2 regions of the Micromonospora sp. M61 genome follow, and region 2 is predicted to be linked to the other one. Evidence: riboswitches for the same ligand, from Rfam matches in the RefSeq annotation. Region 2 holds a riboswitch; the other holds the start of a gene.

Region 1 (7,483 bases), on a different contig from region 2:
CCAGTGGTGCGCCCCCGCCCGGTGCGGGCCCGCGAACGCCGGCCCGGCACGCCGTCACCGACACCGGGCGCGGTGAGCGCCCGTGCCTTCAGACCACCCCGCGGTACGGCCACCGACTGCTCGTCCGCGCCGCCGTTGCGCCCCTGGTCCGGGTCGTCTCCACCGTCCGCGGTGTGCCGGTCGCCGGGCTGAGCGTGCCCGCCGGGGTCGTCCGTCGGGCGCTGCGACGAGCCGCCGTCGTCAGCTCCGCTCGGCACCTCGGTCCGCCCGTCCGGGCCGGCGTCACCCTCGGCGGGCGCACTCTCGGCCGGGCCGGGTACACGCTGGTCGACCACGTCGCCGCCGCTCCCCCCACCGCCGGCCGGGCCGCCACCGCCTGATGGGCCGCCACCACCCGGGCTGTCGTCGTCCGGGCCCGGGTCGTCCGGGTCGTCGGGGTGGGCGTCCTGGGCACGCTGCAACGCCTCGTCCAGGCGCTTCTCGTCCAGCCCGGGGGTGTCGAACGGGTCGCGGCGGCGGCGGTGCGGCAGGGCCAGTCGGGCGGCCACCCGGACGTCGTCGATGCTCACCCGGTCCCGGCCGTGCCAGGCGGCGTGGGCCAGCGCGGTACGGGCGGTGACGATGTCGGCGCGCATCCCGTCCACGTCGAACGCGGCGCACACCTCGGCGATCTGCCGCAGCGCGGCGTCCGGAAGTCGTACCCCGGGAAGCCGGCGTCGGGCGTCGGCCACCTGACCGGCGATCTCCGCGTCGGCGTCGGCCCAACGGGCGGCGAAACCGGCCGGGTCGGCGTCGGCGGCGAGCCGGCGGCGGACCACCTCGACCCGGACCTCCGGGTCCCGACTGGCGCCCACCTCGACGGTGAGCCCGAACCGGTCGAGCAGCTGCGGACGCAACTCCCCCTCCTCCGGGTTCATCGTGCCGACCAGCAGGAACCGGGCCGCGTGGCTGACCGAGACGCCTTCGCGCTCGACGTGGCTGCGGCCCATCGCGGCCGCGTCCAGCAGCAGGTCCACGAGGTGGTCGTGCAACAGGTTGACCTCGTCGACGTAGAGCACCCCCCGGTGGGCGGCGGCGAGCAGACCCGGCTCGAAGGCGCGTACGCCCTCGCCGAGGGCCTTCTCCAGGTCCAGCGAGCCGACCACCCGGTCCTCGGCGGCGCCGACCGGCAGCTCCACCAGCCGGGCCGGACGCGTCTCGACGGCGGCACCGACCGGATGCGGCCCGTCCGGGCAGCCCGGGTCCGGCTCGGCCGGGTCACAACCGAAGCGGCAGCCGGCAACCCGGCGGACCGGCGGCAGCAGCGCGGCGAGGGCCCGAACGGCTGTGGACTTGGCGGTCCCCTTCTCACCCCGGACCAGCACACCGCCGATCGCCGGGGACACCGCGTTGAGCAGCAGCGCCAGCCGCATGTCGGCCATGCCAAGCACCGCACTGAACGGATAATTGACGATCACTGTGCCTTCCTTCGATCGCGACTGCGGGGCTCGCAAAACCGGCTCACTCCTCGCGCTCACACCCGGTCCTCCAGGTCGCCCTCACTGGCCAGGTACGTGTCGCGCAGCCGGTCCAGGGTGGCCGGCTCGGGTTTGGCCCACAGCCCCCGGTCGGCGGCCTCCAACAGGCGTTCGGTGATGCCCCGCAAAGCCCACGGGTTGGACTGCTCCAGGAACTCGCGGGTGGTGTCGTCGAACAGGTACGCGGCGGCCAGGTGCTCGTACATCCAGTCGTCGACCACGCCGGCGGTGGCGTCGTAGCCGAACAGGTAGTCCACTGTGGCGGTCAGCTCGAACGCGCCCTTGTAGCCGTGCCGGCGCATCGCGGCGATCCACTTCGGGTTGACCACCCGGGCCCGGAACACCCGCCGGGTCTCCTCGCCCAGCGTGCGGGTGCGCACGTCGTGCGGCATCGCCGAGTCACCCACGTACGCCTGCGGTGACGTGCCGGTGAGGTGACGGACCATCGCCACCATCCCGCCGTGGTACTGGAAGTAGTCGTCCGAGTCGACGATGTCGTGCTCGCGGGTGTCCTGGTTCTTCACCGCCACCGCGATCCGGGCGAAGGAGCGTTCCATGTCGGCGCGCGCCTCCCGTCCGTCCAGGCCCCGGCCGTAGGCGTAGCCGCCCCACACCGCGTACACCTCGGCCAGGTCCGCGTCGCTGCGCCAGGTCCGCGCGTCGATCAGGGGCAGCAGGCCCGCGCCGTACGCCCCGGGCTTCGAGCCGAAGATCCGGGCGGTCGCGCGCCGCTCGTCACCGTGCTCGGCGAGGTCCGCGGCGACGTGCGCCCGCAGGTAGTTCTCCTCGTCCGGCTCGTCCAGGGCGGCGACCCGCCGCACGGCATCGTCGAGCAGCGCCACCACGTGCGGAAACGCGTCGCGGAAGAACCCGGAGATGCGCACTGTCACGTCGATGCGCGGCCGGCCCAACTCGGCGGTCGGCACCACCTCGATGCCGGTGACGCGCCGGGACCGCTCGTCCCACACCGGCCGGCAACCCAGCAACGCGAGCACCTCGGCGATGTCGTCGCCCTGGGTGCGCATCGCGCTGGTGCCCCACACGGTCAAACCCACCGAGCGGGGGTACGCCCCGGTGTCGGCGAGGTGCCGGGCGAGCAGCGAGTCCGCGAGGGCCACCCCGACGTCCCAGGCGTTGCGGCTGGGGATGGCCTTGGGGTCGACGGAGTAGAAGTTGCGGCCGGTGGGCAGCACGTTGACCAGGCCCCGGGTGGGTGAACCGGACGGGCCGGGCGGCACGAACCGGCCGTCGAGCGCGCCGAGGGTGTTGGTCAGCTCGTCGGTGGTCCGGTCCAGCCGGGGCACCAGCTCGGTGGCGGCGAAGTGCAGCACGGCGGCGACGTCCGGGATCGGCTGGCCGGTCACCTCCGCCACCACCGCGTCGACGGCCTCGGCGTCCCAGCCGAGCGTCTCCATCTCGATGACCAACCGCCGGGCGAGGGCCTCGATCAGGTCGACGGCGTCGGCGGCGGTGCCGGCCGGCCCGTCCACCACGTCGGTCAGCGCCACCGGGAGGGCGATCCGCTGCCCGGGCGACGCGAGCAGCGCCTGCTCGTCAAGCCCGTACGCGACGGCGAGCGCCTGCCGCAGGCCGGGCAGGGCGCGGGCGCCACCCCAGATCTGGGGGGCGCGCAGCACAGCGAGGACCAGGTTGACCCGGGGTTCACCGGTGGGTGCGTCGGCGAGGACGTGCAGACCGTCGCGGATCTGCACGTCCTTGACCTCGCAGAGGTACCCGTCCAGGTGCAGCACGAACTCGTCGAAGTCGTCCTCGTCGGGCATCGCCTCGGCGTGCAGGTCGTGGTGCAGCTCGGCGGCGCGTACGAGGTCCCAGATCTGCGCCCGCACGGTGGGCACCTTGGCCGGGTCGAGGGCCTGCACTGTGGCGTACTCGTCGAGCAGTTGTTCCAGTTTGGCCAGGTCGCCGTAGGTCTCGGCGCGGGCCATTGGCGGCACCAGGTGGTCGATCACCACGGCGTGCGCCCGGCGCTTGGCCTGGGTGCCCTCGCCGGGGTCGTTGACGATGAACGGGTAGACCAGCGGCAGGTCGGCGAGGACCGCGTCGGGCGCGCAGTCGGCGGCCAGTCCGAGGCCCTTGCCGGGCAGCCATTCGAGGGTGCCGTGTTTGCCCAGGTGCACCACGGCGTCCGCGCCGAAGCCGCCGTCGGCGACCGGGGCCGCCAGCCAGCGGTACGCGGCCAGATAGTGGTGACTCGGCGGCAGGTCCGGGTCGTGGTAGATGGCGATCGGGTTCTCCCCGAAGCCGCGGGGCGGCTGGATGAGCAGCACCACGTTGCCGAAGCGCAGCCCGGCGAGCACGATGTCGCCGCTCTCGGTGTAGAGCTGGCCGGGCGGCTCACCCCAGTGTTCCCGCATCCGTTCGCGCAGCTCGGTCGGGACCTGGTCGAACCAGCGCCGGTACGTCGGCCCCGGTATCCGGGCCTCGGCGGCGGCCAACTGCTCCGGGGTGAGCCATTCCACGTCGTGACCGCCGGCGGCGATCAGCGCGTGGATCAGCGCGTCGCCGTCCTCGGGCGGTGGAGCGTCACCCAGGTCGTAACCCGCCTCGGCTAGTGCGGCGAACAGGCGGACCGCCGAGACCGGGGTGTCCAGCCCGACGGCGTTGCCGACCCGGGAGTGCTTGGTCGGGTACGAGCTGAGGACGACGGCGACCCGCTTGTCGGCGTTGGGCACGTACCGTATCCGGGCGTGGCGCACGGCGATCCCGGCGACCCGGGCGGCCCGCTCGGCGTCGGCGGCATAGACCGAGAGCCCGTCGGCGTCGATCCGCTTGAACGAGAACGGCACGCTGACGATCCGGCCGTCGAACTCGGGGATGGCCACCTGCATCGCCGCGTCCAACGGGGACAGTCCGGCGTCGCTGCCGGCCCACTGCTCACGGGTGCTGGTCAGGCAGAGCGCCTGGATGATCGGCACGTCCAGGGCGGCCAGGGCGCCCACGTCCCAGGCGTCCTCGTCGCCGCCCCCGGACGCGTCCGCGGCGACCGCGCCGCCGGCCGCGAGCACGGTGACCAGCAGCGCGTCGCAGCGGGCGAAGAGCCCGAGCGGGCCCGCGCCCGTGGTCAGGCCCCGCAGCGAGCCGCAGAAGATCGGCAGCGGGTTGCCGCCGGCTTTGTGGACCGCGTCCGCGAGCACGTCGACGAAACCGGTGTTGCCGGCGAGCGCGTGCGCCCGGTAGAAGACGATCCCCACTGTGGGCCGGTCCGGGTCGGCGGGGTGTTCGCCGTGCACGCCGTACGCCGGGGTCGGTGCGGGCGGGGCGAACCCCTCGCCGGTGAGCAGCACCGTGTCGGAGAGGAACCGGGCCAACTGCGCGAGGTTGTCCGGGCCGCCCTCCACCAGGTAGGCCAGCGCCTGGGTGACGACCCCGGACGGCACTGTGGAGATGGCCATCAGCTCCGCGTCGGGCAGCGTCTCGCCGCCCAGCACGACCGTCGGCACGCCGGTGGCGAGCACCGCGGCGAGGCCGTCCGGCCAGGCCTGTCGGCCGCCGAGCAGGCGTACGACGACGAGGTCGACCCCGTTGAGCAGGGCGGGCACCTCGTCGGCGGCGACCCGGGCGGGGTTGGCCAGCAGGTAGTCGGCGCCGCTGGCGCGGGCGGCCAGCAGATCGGTGTCGGCGGTGGAGAGCAGCAGGATGCGCACGGCAGGCTCCGGAGAGTGACGCCCTGGCCGCCACGGAGGCGACCTGGACGAAGCGGGTGGGTGCGGCGTCAGCCGGCACGACGGCGCGGCCGGCTCGCCGACGCGGACGTCGGGGCCGGTCAGCGCCGGGCGCTCAGCTCAGCGGGCCCGGTGGTCGACGCGGGCGACCTGGAGCACGCCGACGAGGCCGGCCCGGAGCATGCTGGTCCGGCCGGTCGTGGGTGCGGTGTGGCGTCCGCGATGCGGGTCATGACGATGATCGTCGATGAATGAGACGCCGTGCGCCATCGGGTCCTCCTCGGGTGTCCACGCCCTGGGGTACGTCCCGACGGCCGAAGTATCCTGGCTTCCGGATCGACGCTCTCCCCCGGCCTTCCAACCGCAGACACACGGCCGTGACTCACGAGGGGGGATCGCTCCCCGGTGACAGTGGCGGGACCGCGTCGGAATCGCACCGACTTCCTTCACTGCCGTCAGGCCGCGAATGCTGCCACACCGCCGCGCCGCCGGTCAACGCCGACCCCGGCGCTGTCAAGCGGGTGCCAATCATCGGTTTCCACCGATTGGTGCGACCTCGAATCCGCACGCCGTAATGCCCCGGGTCAATGCGCGACGCCCTTTGCTCTGCTTACCTATGTGCACCAGTGACGCTCCGTGTCTGGTGCAGATAGGTAAGCAGAGCAAAGGGAGGTAGCACCTACCCTGGCCTGCGCCGATCGTCCGAGGGTGCGGTGGCATGCGGCACCCTCACCTAGGATCGGCGACCACCGGAGCAGCGTCCGCGATCAATCCCGGGAGTCGATCACCATCGTCGCCATGCGATTCCACCACCTCGCCGGCCGTGTCTGGTTCTGCCCAGGCGATCCGGACCCGGAGGCGGTCCAGGCCGGCGTCGCCGTCGTGGCCGACGAGCGCGGCAGTGTGATGATCGACGCCGAGTCGATGACGCTTGAGCAGGCCCGCTCAGCCGTCGAGGCCGCCTGAACAGACGAGCCTCAGCGGGCGTGCCGTTCCGGGTGGGCCCGGCTCCAGGTGCGCATCCGTTCCGGGTAGCCGGTGCGCGCCGCCTCGTACAGCGGCACCGCGTGCTTGCGGGCGATGGACCCCGCCGCCCGCGGCGTGCCGGTACGACGACGGATCCACTCGCCGTCGTGGGCGATCGCCACCACTGTGGTGTCCGTCGCGGTGGTCTCCGGCTCCAGGTAGAACTCCACCCCCCGCCGGCTGGCGACGAACTCCTCCAGCGCCGCGAGATCCTCGCGGGTCGCCTCCCGGTCCAGCTTCGTCGGGGTCGCCTCGGCACCCCGCGACCGGCGGTTGAACCAGCTCATGACCAGCTCCTCTCCTCGACGCCCCTCCAGTGCAGCACCGAATCCTGGCAATACGCTGCACGCCGGATGGGAGACAGCTGGCCCGCGTCGAAAGAGACGGGTGGAACCACCGGGGCGTACGCGGTGTCATGAGTGTGATCCGAACGGAGGCCTCCCCCTGGACGACGACGCTCTCGTCACCCGCGCTCGGGCCGGTGACCTGGAGGCGTACGACCTCCTGGTCGCCCGGCACACCGCGTCCGCACACCGGACGGCGGTGCTGCTCGGCGCGGGATCGGACTCCGAGGACGTCATCCAGGAGGCGTTCGTGAAGGCGTACCGCAAGCTGTCCCGTTACCGGGGCGAGTCGTCCTTCCGGTCGTGGCTACTCGCGATCGTCGCCAACGAGACCCGCAACCTGCACCGGTCCCGCGGCCGGCGGGACGGGCTCGTCCTGCGGGCCGCGGCGGCGGATCCGACGGCCGAGATCGCCGAGGACGGGGCGGTCGACGCCGTCCTCGCCGGGGAGCGCCGCGCCTCACTGGTGCAGGCCCTGCGTCAACTACCGGTACGCGACCGCGAGGTGATCGTCTGCCGGTTCTTCCTCGACCTCAGCGAGGAGGAGACGGTGGCGGCACTGGGCTGGCCCCGGGGCACTGTGAAGTCGCGCACTTCCCGGGCGCTGGCGAAGCTTCGCGGCCTGCTCGACCGTGAGGAGGTCCGGCATGGGTGACCTCGAACGGGAGCTGCGCGACCTCTCCGCCTGGCTGGAGACACCCGACGCGCCGGACGTGACCGCTCGCGTCCGCGTACGCCTCGACAGGCCGGCGCGCCGGTGGCGTCCGCTTGCCGCGGCGGCGCTCGTCGCCGTGGTCGTGGCGGTGGTGCCCCCGACCCGCGCCGCCGTCGCCGACGCTGTCACGGGGCTGCTGCGCTTCGCCGGTGTCAGCATCGCCACCACGCCCGCCCGCACGCTGCCCGGCGGCACGCC
Region 2 (7,483 bases):
GACCCCGTCCCACTGGACGGTGACGTCACCCGCGCGCTGCGCGGCGCACTCGGCACCCGCCTTCACCGTGTTCCAGTAGTCGGCCCCGACCGCCTTCGGGACGACGGCGAGCTTCAACGGCCCGCTCGCGTCCTTGGTCGCGCCGTCGCCTCCGTCCCGGACCTCGACCCCGCCGCAGGCGCTGAGCAGAGCGGTCGCCGCGGCCACGGCCAGAATCGCCTGCGCGCGCAGGAGTGGCCCTCGTGCCCGCCGGCTGGTGGTGGTGTGTGCCATGGTGTGTGTCCTTCCTCGTTCGGACTCTCGAAATGGCATGTCAACCCTGTGATTCCAGCCGCCGGCGGCGGTACTGGTCGAAGTAGACGGCGGCCCAGATGATCAGGCCGACGATCACCTGCTGGTAGTGGATGCTGATGTCGAGCAGGACGGCGCCGTTGCGGACCAGGGCGATGAGGAACGCGCCGATGATGGTCCCGACGATCCGACCCTGGCCTCCGAAGAGGCTGGCCCCGCCGATGACCGCGGCGGCGATGACGTCGAGCTCCAGCGAGATCCCGTAGTTCGGCTGACCGGAGTTGACCCGGGAGGCCGCGATCATGCCGCCCAGACCGACCAGCACACCCGCCAGCACGTACACGCCGGTCAGGTGCCGACCGACCCGGATGCCCGACCGGCGTGCGGCCTCCAGATTGGAGCCCATCGCGTACGTGTACTGGCCGAAGCGGGTCTGGGAGAGCAGGAAGGCGACACCGACGGCGACCAGAACGGTGATCACCACGGCGAACGGAATGCCGACGATCTCCCCGTTGCCGAGCAGTTGGAAGGATCGGGGCAGGCCGTAGACGCCGACTGCCCCGGTGATGATGAAGACGAGCCCTCGTCCGACGGACATCGTTCCCAGCGTCGCGATGAACGGTGGGATCCGGGCCACGGTCACCAGCAGCCCGTTGAGCAGCCCGGCCAGTGCGCCGACGCCGATCGCGACCGCCGTCGCCGCCCAGAGTGGAAAGCCGAGGTCGCGTACGACCATCGCCCCCGCCACGCCGGCGAGCGCGGCGACCGATCCCACGGAGAGGTCGATGCCCTTCGTGATGATGACCATCGTCTGCGCCGTGGCGATGATGGCGATCACCGCGGTCTGCGCACCGATGTTGAAGAGGTTGTCCGCGGTCAGGAAGTAGGGACTGGCGAAACTCAACACGATGAACAGCACGACGAGCGCGGTGGCGGCGGTCAGCTCGGAGACGGCGTGGGAGATCCGTTCCCGGAACCAGTCGCTGGGCGTGCCGTGCTGCGTGCCGGTGGTTGCCTCGACGGTGCTCATCGTCGGCCCTGACCTCCCCAAGCGTGGCGCCGCACGCGACGGGAGAGCCGTCGGCGAGCGGAGCACCGGTGACCGGCCGAGCCTCCTCGGCAGGGAGAGACGGACTCGGGGCCCGCACCACCCATCGAGATAGGTCGGATGTTTCCCTTGATCAGGCGTTACCATGCCATGCACGTACGTGTGTTGCCAAGGTCTTGCGACCATGTTTTGCCGTCGGTACGCGAGCCTTCGGAGCCCGACGTCCGACCAGAGCGGCATGATCTGTTGTCGATGGCCGCCCCGCGAGCCAACGAACCACAATCCGATTGTTATCGATAACATGCTATGCCTTCGCCGCCCGCCGCGCTCGCCTCGTTCCGACTCAGCCGGTGCATGAGGCGGCGAGCAGACACACCGGCCGGTCCGAGCCGAAAATCAGCCGGCCCGGGCCGATCGCTGTCGAGCGCGTGCTCGACAGCGGGCCGCGGTTCCACAGTCGTCCAGACCGCGCCGTCCACCCGGCCACCGGCTCGGAGAGCTTCGCCGTGACGTCGGGTTCGGTGGCGGCGGACGATGCCCGCCGCCACCGATCTGGTTTTGATCTGACGAATCGGGCGGCGCTGAGTCCTCGGGCGCAGGTGCCTCACCCACTGCGGGGCCGGGTTGACCGCCTGCGGCGGCACCGATACCGTCGACCCACTATCTGCGGCGACGCGAGGGAAGCCGGTGTGATTCCGGCGCGGTCGCGCCACTGTGAGCGGTTTCCCCCACCTCAAAATGGGGCCCGCGAGCCAGGACGCTCGGTCGTCCGCAGCCTTGCAATGGGGACGCGTCATCCCCGGGGAGGTTCGTGATCATATGTCCAGCTCCACGTCCAGCCAGCCGTTGGTGAATCCCGCTGGCACCACGCGTCTTCTGTGGACGGTCCTGGCGACCGTCGTCGCGCTCACCCTGCTGGCCTACCTCGTCGCGTTCGACCAGGGTGCGGTGTCGCGCAGCGGGACGTACCTGCACGAGCTCATGCACGACGGCCGGCACCTGCTCGGTGTTCCGTGCCACTGAACGCCACCACCGCTCCCCCGTTCCTCGCCGTCCTCGTCCGCGGCCTGCTCGCCGGCCTGATCGCTGGCCTGCTCGCCGGGACGTTCGCCTACGTCGCCGGCGAACCGCACGTCGAGGCCGCCATCGCTATCGAGGAGGCGGCCTCGCACGCCGGACCCGCCACTGGCGGGCACCAGCACGACGAGGCAGTGGTCACCCGGAGCGGCCAGCGCGGCGGGCTCTTCCTGGCCACCGCACTGTTCGGCGCCGCGATGGGCGGTCTGCTGGCCACGGCGTACGTCCTGCTGGCCCGTCGACGACGGACCGACGACGACGGGCGCTCCGGCCTGCTGCTGGCCGGTGCGGCGCTGCTCGGCGCGGTGATCGTGCCGTTCCTCAAGTACCCGGCGAACCCGCCGGCGGTCGGCGACCCGGCCACCATCAACCAACGCACCGCCACCTACCTGCTGATGGTGGTGCTCGGTCTGGTGGCCGTGTGGGCGGGCTCGCTGGGCTACCGGTCAGTCGGCGCGCAGGCGCCACTGTGGCAACGCGTCGCCGCGGCCGTCGGCGGTTTCCTGCTGGTCACCGTCGCGTCCTACGTGGTGCTTCCGTCGTTCCAGGAGGTCCCCACCGACTTCCCCGCGACGCTGCTGTGGAACTTTCGACTGGCCTCCCTCGGCACCCAGGTGGTGCTCTGGACCGGGATCGGCCTGCTGTTCGCGGCCCTGATGCACCACGATAGACACCGGCGGGCCGCCGCCGCGCTGCCCAGCACGTGACCGCCACCAGCCTCCGGCTGGTCGCCCACGGTCACACCGCCGCCCTGCGCCGGGCCCGCTTCGGCGGACCCGACGACGGCCTGGACGAGGGCGGTCTGCGCGCCACCCTCGCCCAGGCCCACGCGGATCCGGACCGGCGTGGGCACCTCGGCATGCACGACACCTGCCTGTGCAGCCCAGCGGTGGCGGCCCGGCAGACCGCCGCCGCCTTCGGTCTGCTGCCGACGATCGAGACGGCGTTGGCCGACTGCGACTACGGCGACTGGTCCGGACGGTCGCTTGAGGAGATCGCCGGCACGCATCCGCAGGCGCTACACGACTGGTTGTCCGCACCGAAGTCGGCACCGCACCGCGGTGAGTCCGTCGCGGCCGTGCGGGATCGGGTCGGCAGTTGGCTGGACGAGCAGCACCGAGCAGGCCGGCGCGTCATCGCGGTCACCCACCCGCTGGTGATCCGGGTCGCGGTCGTGCACGCCCTCGGGCTGCCGATGGCGACGTACCGACAGCTGGACGTGGAGCCGTTGGCGATCGTCCGGCTCACCAGCCAGGGCACGCGCTGGCAACTCCGACTGGGCGCGGAGCCGAGGTGGGTCGACTCCGCGATGGTGTGGTCATGAATCCAGGGCCCGCAGTGAGCTGAGCGCGGGTGGACGGTCTGCTTCAACCCTCCCGAGTTTGGACCAGTGCGGCGGCACGGCCCAGGGCGGACTTCTCGACGGCGGTCAGCGCCGGATCGACCCGGCGCTGACCCACCGCACGCCGTAGTTGGCTGGCCCGGGGCGGCTGCGCGCGTCGCTGAAAGGCGTCGAGGCCGTCCCGGGCAAGATCGGCGACCTGCGGGTCCTGACTGACCGCCACCTCGGCGAGGATGAGAGCGGTCATGGCCACGTCCAGGTCGGCCGGCCCCTCGGCCGCATTGCGCCAATCGATGACCACTGGCCCGCGCGAGGTCACCATGACGTTCTGTGGGTGCAGGTCGAGGTGCAGGACGCGGTCCGCCGGGTCGACGCTGAAGCGGGCCGGCAGGGTGTGGAGGCGGTCGTGCAGGCCCACGAGCAGGTCGGCGGCGGCGCCGATGCCGGTGCGCCCGGTGAGCATCGACACCAGGAGAGTCTCGCCGTCGAGTCGTTCGAGCACCAGGTCGGGCCCTCGGGCCTCGTACACCACGGGCACCGGGTAGCCGGCGGCCGCGACGTACGCCATCAACGCCGCCTCGGGCGCGCTGTCCCCGCCCTGCCGGTAGCGGCGCAGCACCCGCGACTCGTCGAGCACGTAGACGTCGGCGTCGCGCCCCGAGGCGAGCAGCGCGTGATCGGCCATGGCAGACGACGCTAACAGTGGTTGCGCGACAAGCGCGTGGGGCGGGCCGTGATCACGGCCCGCCCCACCCTGCTGCGCTGTCCCCGGCTCAGTGCTAGCCGGTGACGGTGAACGGCCGGGACACCTTCGTCGCCGACTTCTCACCGCTCAGCGTGACGCTGGTCGCGCCCGCCTTCGCCGCACCCGGAACGCTGACCGTCGCTCCGGAGATGACACCGTCACCGTTCGCGCGAACCGTGCTGACCGCCAGGCCGTTCCCGACGGTGATCGTGACCGCCTCGTTCGGAACGAACCCGGAACCGTCGATGGTGATCGACGTGCCACGCGGACCCGAGGTGGTCAGCAGTGCCACCCGCGGCTGGTAGGTCGGCGCCTGGGCCTGCCCGGTCACCTGGACGGTGGCTGTGGCCGGCGTACGCGTCGACGCGCCCGTCGCGGTGACCGCGTACCGGCCGGGTTGTGCGTCGCCGGAGGTCGGGACCGAGACGCGGACCGTGCCCGTCGCGGAGGCCGCGACCTTCGTGGCCCGGGCCGGGTCGGTGCCGACGCTGACGGTCACCTGTTCACCGGCGGCGAACCCGCTGCCGTCGACGGTGACAGTGCCGCCGGTGGTGACTGCGCCGGCAGCGGACAGCGCGATCGTCGGCTGGGAGCCGCCCCGCGCGACGGTCACGGTGAAGGCCTCGGTGCTGCTCGACAGCGTGTCCCACGCGGTGACGTGCACCGTGTAGGTGCCCTCCCGCGTGTAGGTGTGCTGCCCGCTCATCGCACCGGACGCACCAATGGTTACGTCGTCCGGAGCCGTGCCGTCACCCCACTGGACGCGGGCACGGTAGCCGGTCGTGCCGGGAACGCCGCCGGTCACCGAACCGAGGTTCGCCGCGAGGGCCTGCCCGGCGTTCGCCGTCTGGTCCTTCGGGGCGACAGTGGCCAGCGCGGGGGCCGGCGTGCCGTCGTTGGCGACGGCGAACACGTGGATCCGGCCCGCTGTGCGGGGGTCACCGGTCTGCGTCGGCAGGGTCACCGACACCAGCGTCTTGCCCGCCGGGATCTGGTACGGCGCGGTCGCGAACAGGAACGGCTGGGCGCCGTCCCGGCTCGTGCCGTTCAATCGGTACGCCGTCCGGGCAACGACGATGTTGCCGTAGGACGGGGTGCCGTTGGCGTTACCGCCCAGCGTCCAGTCGCTCATCTGGATCGGGATGCTGGCCGTGCTGCCGTCACTGAAGTTCGCCGTGCCGGTGGTGCTCTGGTTGCCCTGCGTTCCGGCGCCGATGAAGGAGATGCTCTTCGCGTCCTCCGGCAGGTCGAGCAGGACCGTGGCACCGCTGCCGGTGGCGTTGTCCGGCTGCCCGGCCGGGATCACCGGCAGCGTGAACTGCAACGCGGTCCCCGGGACCTGCTGCCGCTGGCCCTGCGTCGCACCGCCCGCCGCCAGGGCGGCCCGCGAGTACGCCCACGACTTGGCGTCGCAGTCCGCCGCGAGGACGCCCTCGTCACCGACGCAGACGGTGTCGAACGCGGCGGTGAGGCCGGAGGTCGGGGCGTACGCCACCTCGACGCCGACCGTCGCGGAGCTCTGGCTCTCGCCGTCGGTCACCGTGACGTTCGCCTGGTGGTAGCCCGGCGTGGCGTAGGTGTGCGACCCACCGATGTTGTAGACGGCCCGCGAGCTCAGCGTCACGGTGCCCTCGGTGACCGGTGTGCCGTCACCCCAGTCGATCGTGGCCCGGTAACCGGTCGCGGTGCCACCGGTGACGGACGCCAGCGGCACCGAGACCGGTACGCCGGACGTCGCGTGCACGCCGGACGCGGCGGTCACCGCGATGTCGCCGCCTCCGATGGCCACGTCGCCACCGGCGAGCAACTCGATCTCTGCGAGACTGGTCTGCGCGGCGCCGACGGTCTTCGTGACCGCGAGACGGAACTGCGCGAACCGACCCGGCTTGTCGATCGTGTACGGGCGGGTCTGACTGCGCCACCGGAACACCTGGTCCCTGCGCGAGTCCACTGTGGTCCAGGTGATGCCGTCGTTGGAGCCCTGCAGTCGCCAGTCCGCCGGATCGCCAGCACTCGCACCGGACGTGACGGTGTAGTACGTCGGCTTCTGCTTTCCACCACGGAACGCCCAGGAGATCTGCGGGGTCGCCGAGGTGAAGGTCAGCTGCGTGGTGGACGAGTCGTCGAACAGCTTCGACGCGTCCTGACCGCCGGTTGCGGTCGCGGTGCCGAGGCCGGGGCCGGTGGTGTCCTGCAACGGCTTCGGCGCCTGGTCACCCTTGGTCAGCGACGGCGGCGCGTCGTTCCTGCCGCTGCCCCAGGAGGACGGGTTGGGGCCCATCTGGAAGTCGATGGTGCCGCCCTTGGCGAGTGCGGCCACGTCCAGGGACAGACCGCGCTGCTTCTTGCCGTTGACCTTGACATCCTGCACGTAGACGTTGCGGGTGCTGTTGCTCGGCGCGTTGACGACGATGTCGCCAGTGGTCCGACGCACTGTCATCTTCGTGAACTGCGGCGAACCGATGGTCCACTCGGACGACCCGGCCTGCAGCGGGTAGATGCCCAGCGAGCTGAGGATGTACCACGACGACATCTCGCCGTTGTCCTCGTCGCCCAGGTAGCCCTGGCCGATCTCGCTGCCGACGTAGAGGCGCCGCAGGATCTCCCGGACCGTCGCCTGGGTCTTCGCCGGTGCGCCGGCGAAGTTGTACATGTACGGGATGTGGTGCGACGGCTGGTTGCTCATGCCGAGCTGACCCATCCGCACCGCGCGCGCCTCGATCATCTCGTGGATGACGCCGCCGTACCCGCCGGGGCGGTCGGCGTTCTCCGGGGTGGAGAAGAACGTGTCGAGCTTGTCCCGCAGCGCCTTCTGCCCACCGAGCAGGTTGGCCAGACCCTGACCGTCCTGCTGGGCGGTGAAGGCGAAGTTCCATCCGTTGGTCTCGGTGTAGACGCCACCCCAGTCCAGCGGGTCGCCGGCGAGGAAGTTACCGGCGGCGTCGCGACCCTGGAAGAGCTTCGACTTCGGGTCGAAGAG

Evidence for each region. Region 2 has a riboswitch for cobalamin ahead of KBX34_RS25175 (CbtB domain-containing protein). Riboswitches for the same ligand answer to the same signal wherever they lie in the genome.
Region 1: it holds a riboswitch for cobalamin, as region 2 does, so the genes downstream of both, cobN (cobaltochelatase subunit CobN) here and KBX34_RS25175 (CbtB domain-containing protein) in region 2, are expected to answer to the same signal.

The regions. Positions count from the first base shown of each region.
Region 1 is NZ_JAGPYA010000011.1:105,224-112,706, forward strand. It holds gene KBX34_RS08950 (magnesium chelatase subunit D family protein) at 1-1,517, opposite strand, end outside; gene cobN (cobaltochelatase subunit CobN) at 1,514-5,182, opposite strand; gene KBX34_RS08960 (hypothetical protein) at 5,243-5,455, shown strand; cobalamin riboswitch at 5,518-5,647, opposite strand; gene KBX34_RS08965 (hypothetical protein) at 5,999-6,166, shown strand; gene KBX34_RS08970 (hypothetical protein) at 6,178-6,513, opposite strand; gene KBX34_RS08975 (RNA polymerase sigma factor) at 6,614-7,225, shown strand; gene KBX34_RS08980 (hypothetical protein) at 7,218-7,483, shown strand, end outside.
Region 2 is NZ_JAGPYA010000052.1:3,089-10,571, reverse strand. It holds gene KBX34_RS25185 (ABC transporter substrate-binding protein) at 1-273, opposite strand, end outside; gene KBX34_RS25180 (ABC transporter permease) at 314-1,321, opposite strand; cobalamin riboswitch at 1,967-2,124, shown strand; gene KBX34_RS25175 (CbtB domain-containing protein) at 2,159-2,362, shown strand; gene KBX34_RS25170 (CbtA family protein) at 2,353-3,123, shown strand; gene KBX34_RS25165 (histidine phosphatase family protein) at 3,120-3,740, shown strand; gene KBX34_RS25160 (phosphotransferase) at 3,784-4,443, opposite strand; gene KBX34_RS25155 (GH92 family glycosyl hydrolase) at 4,538-7,483, opposite strand, start outside.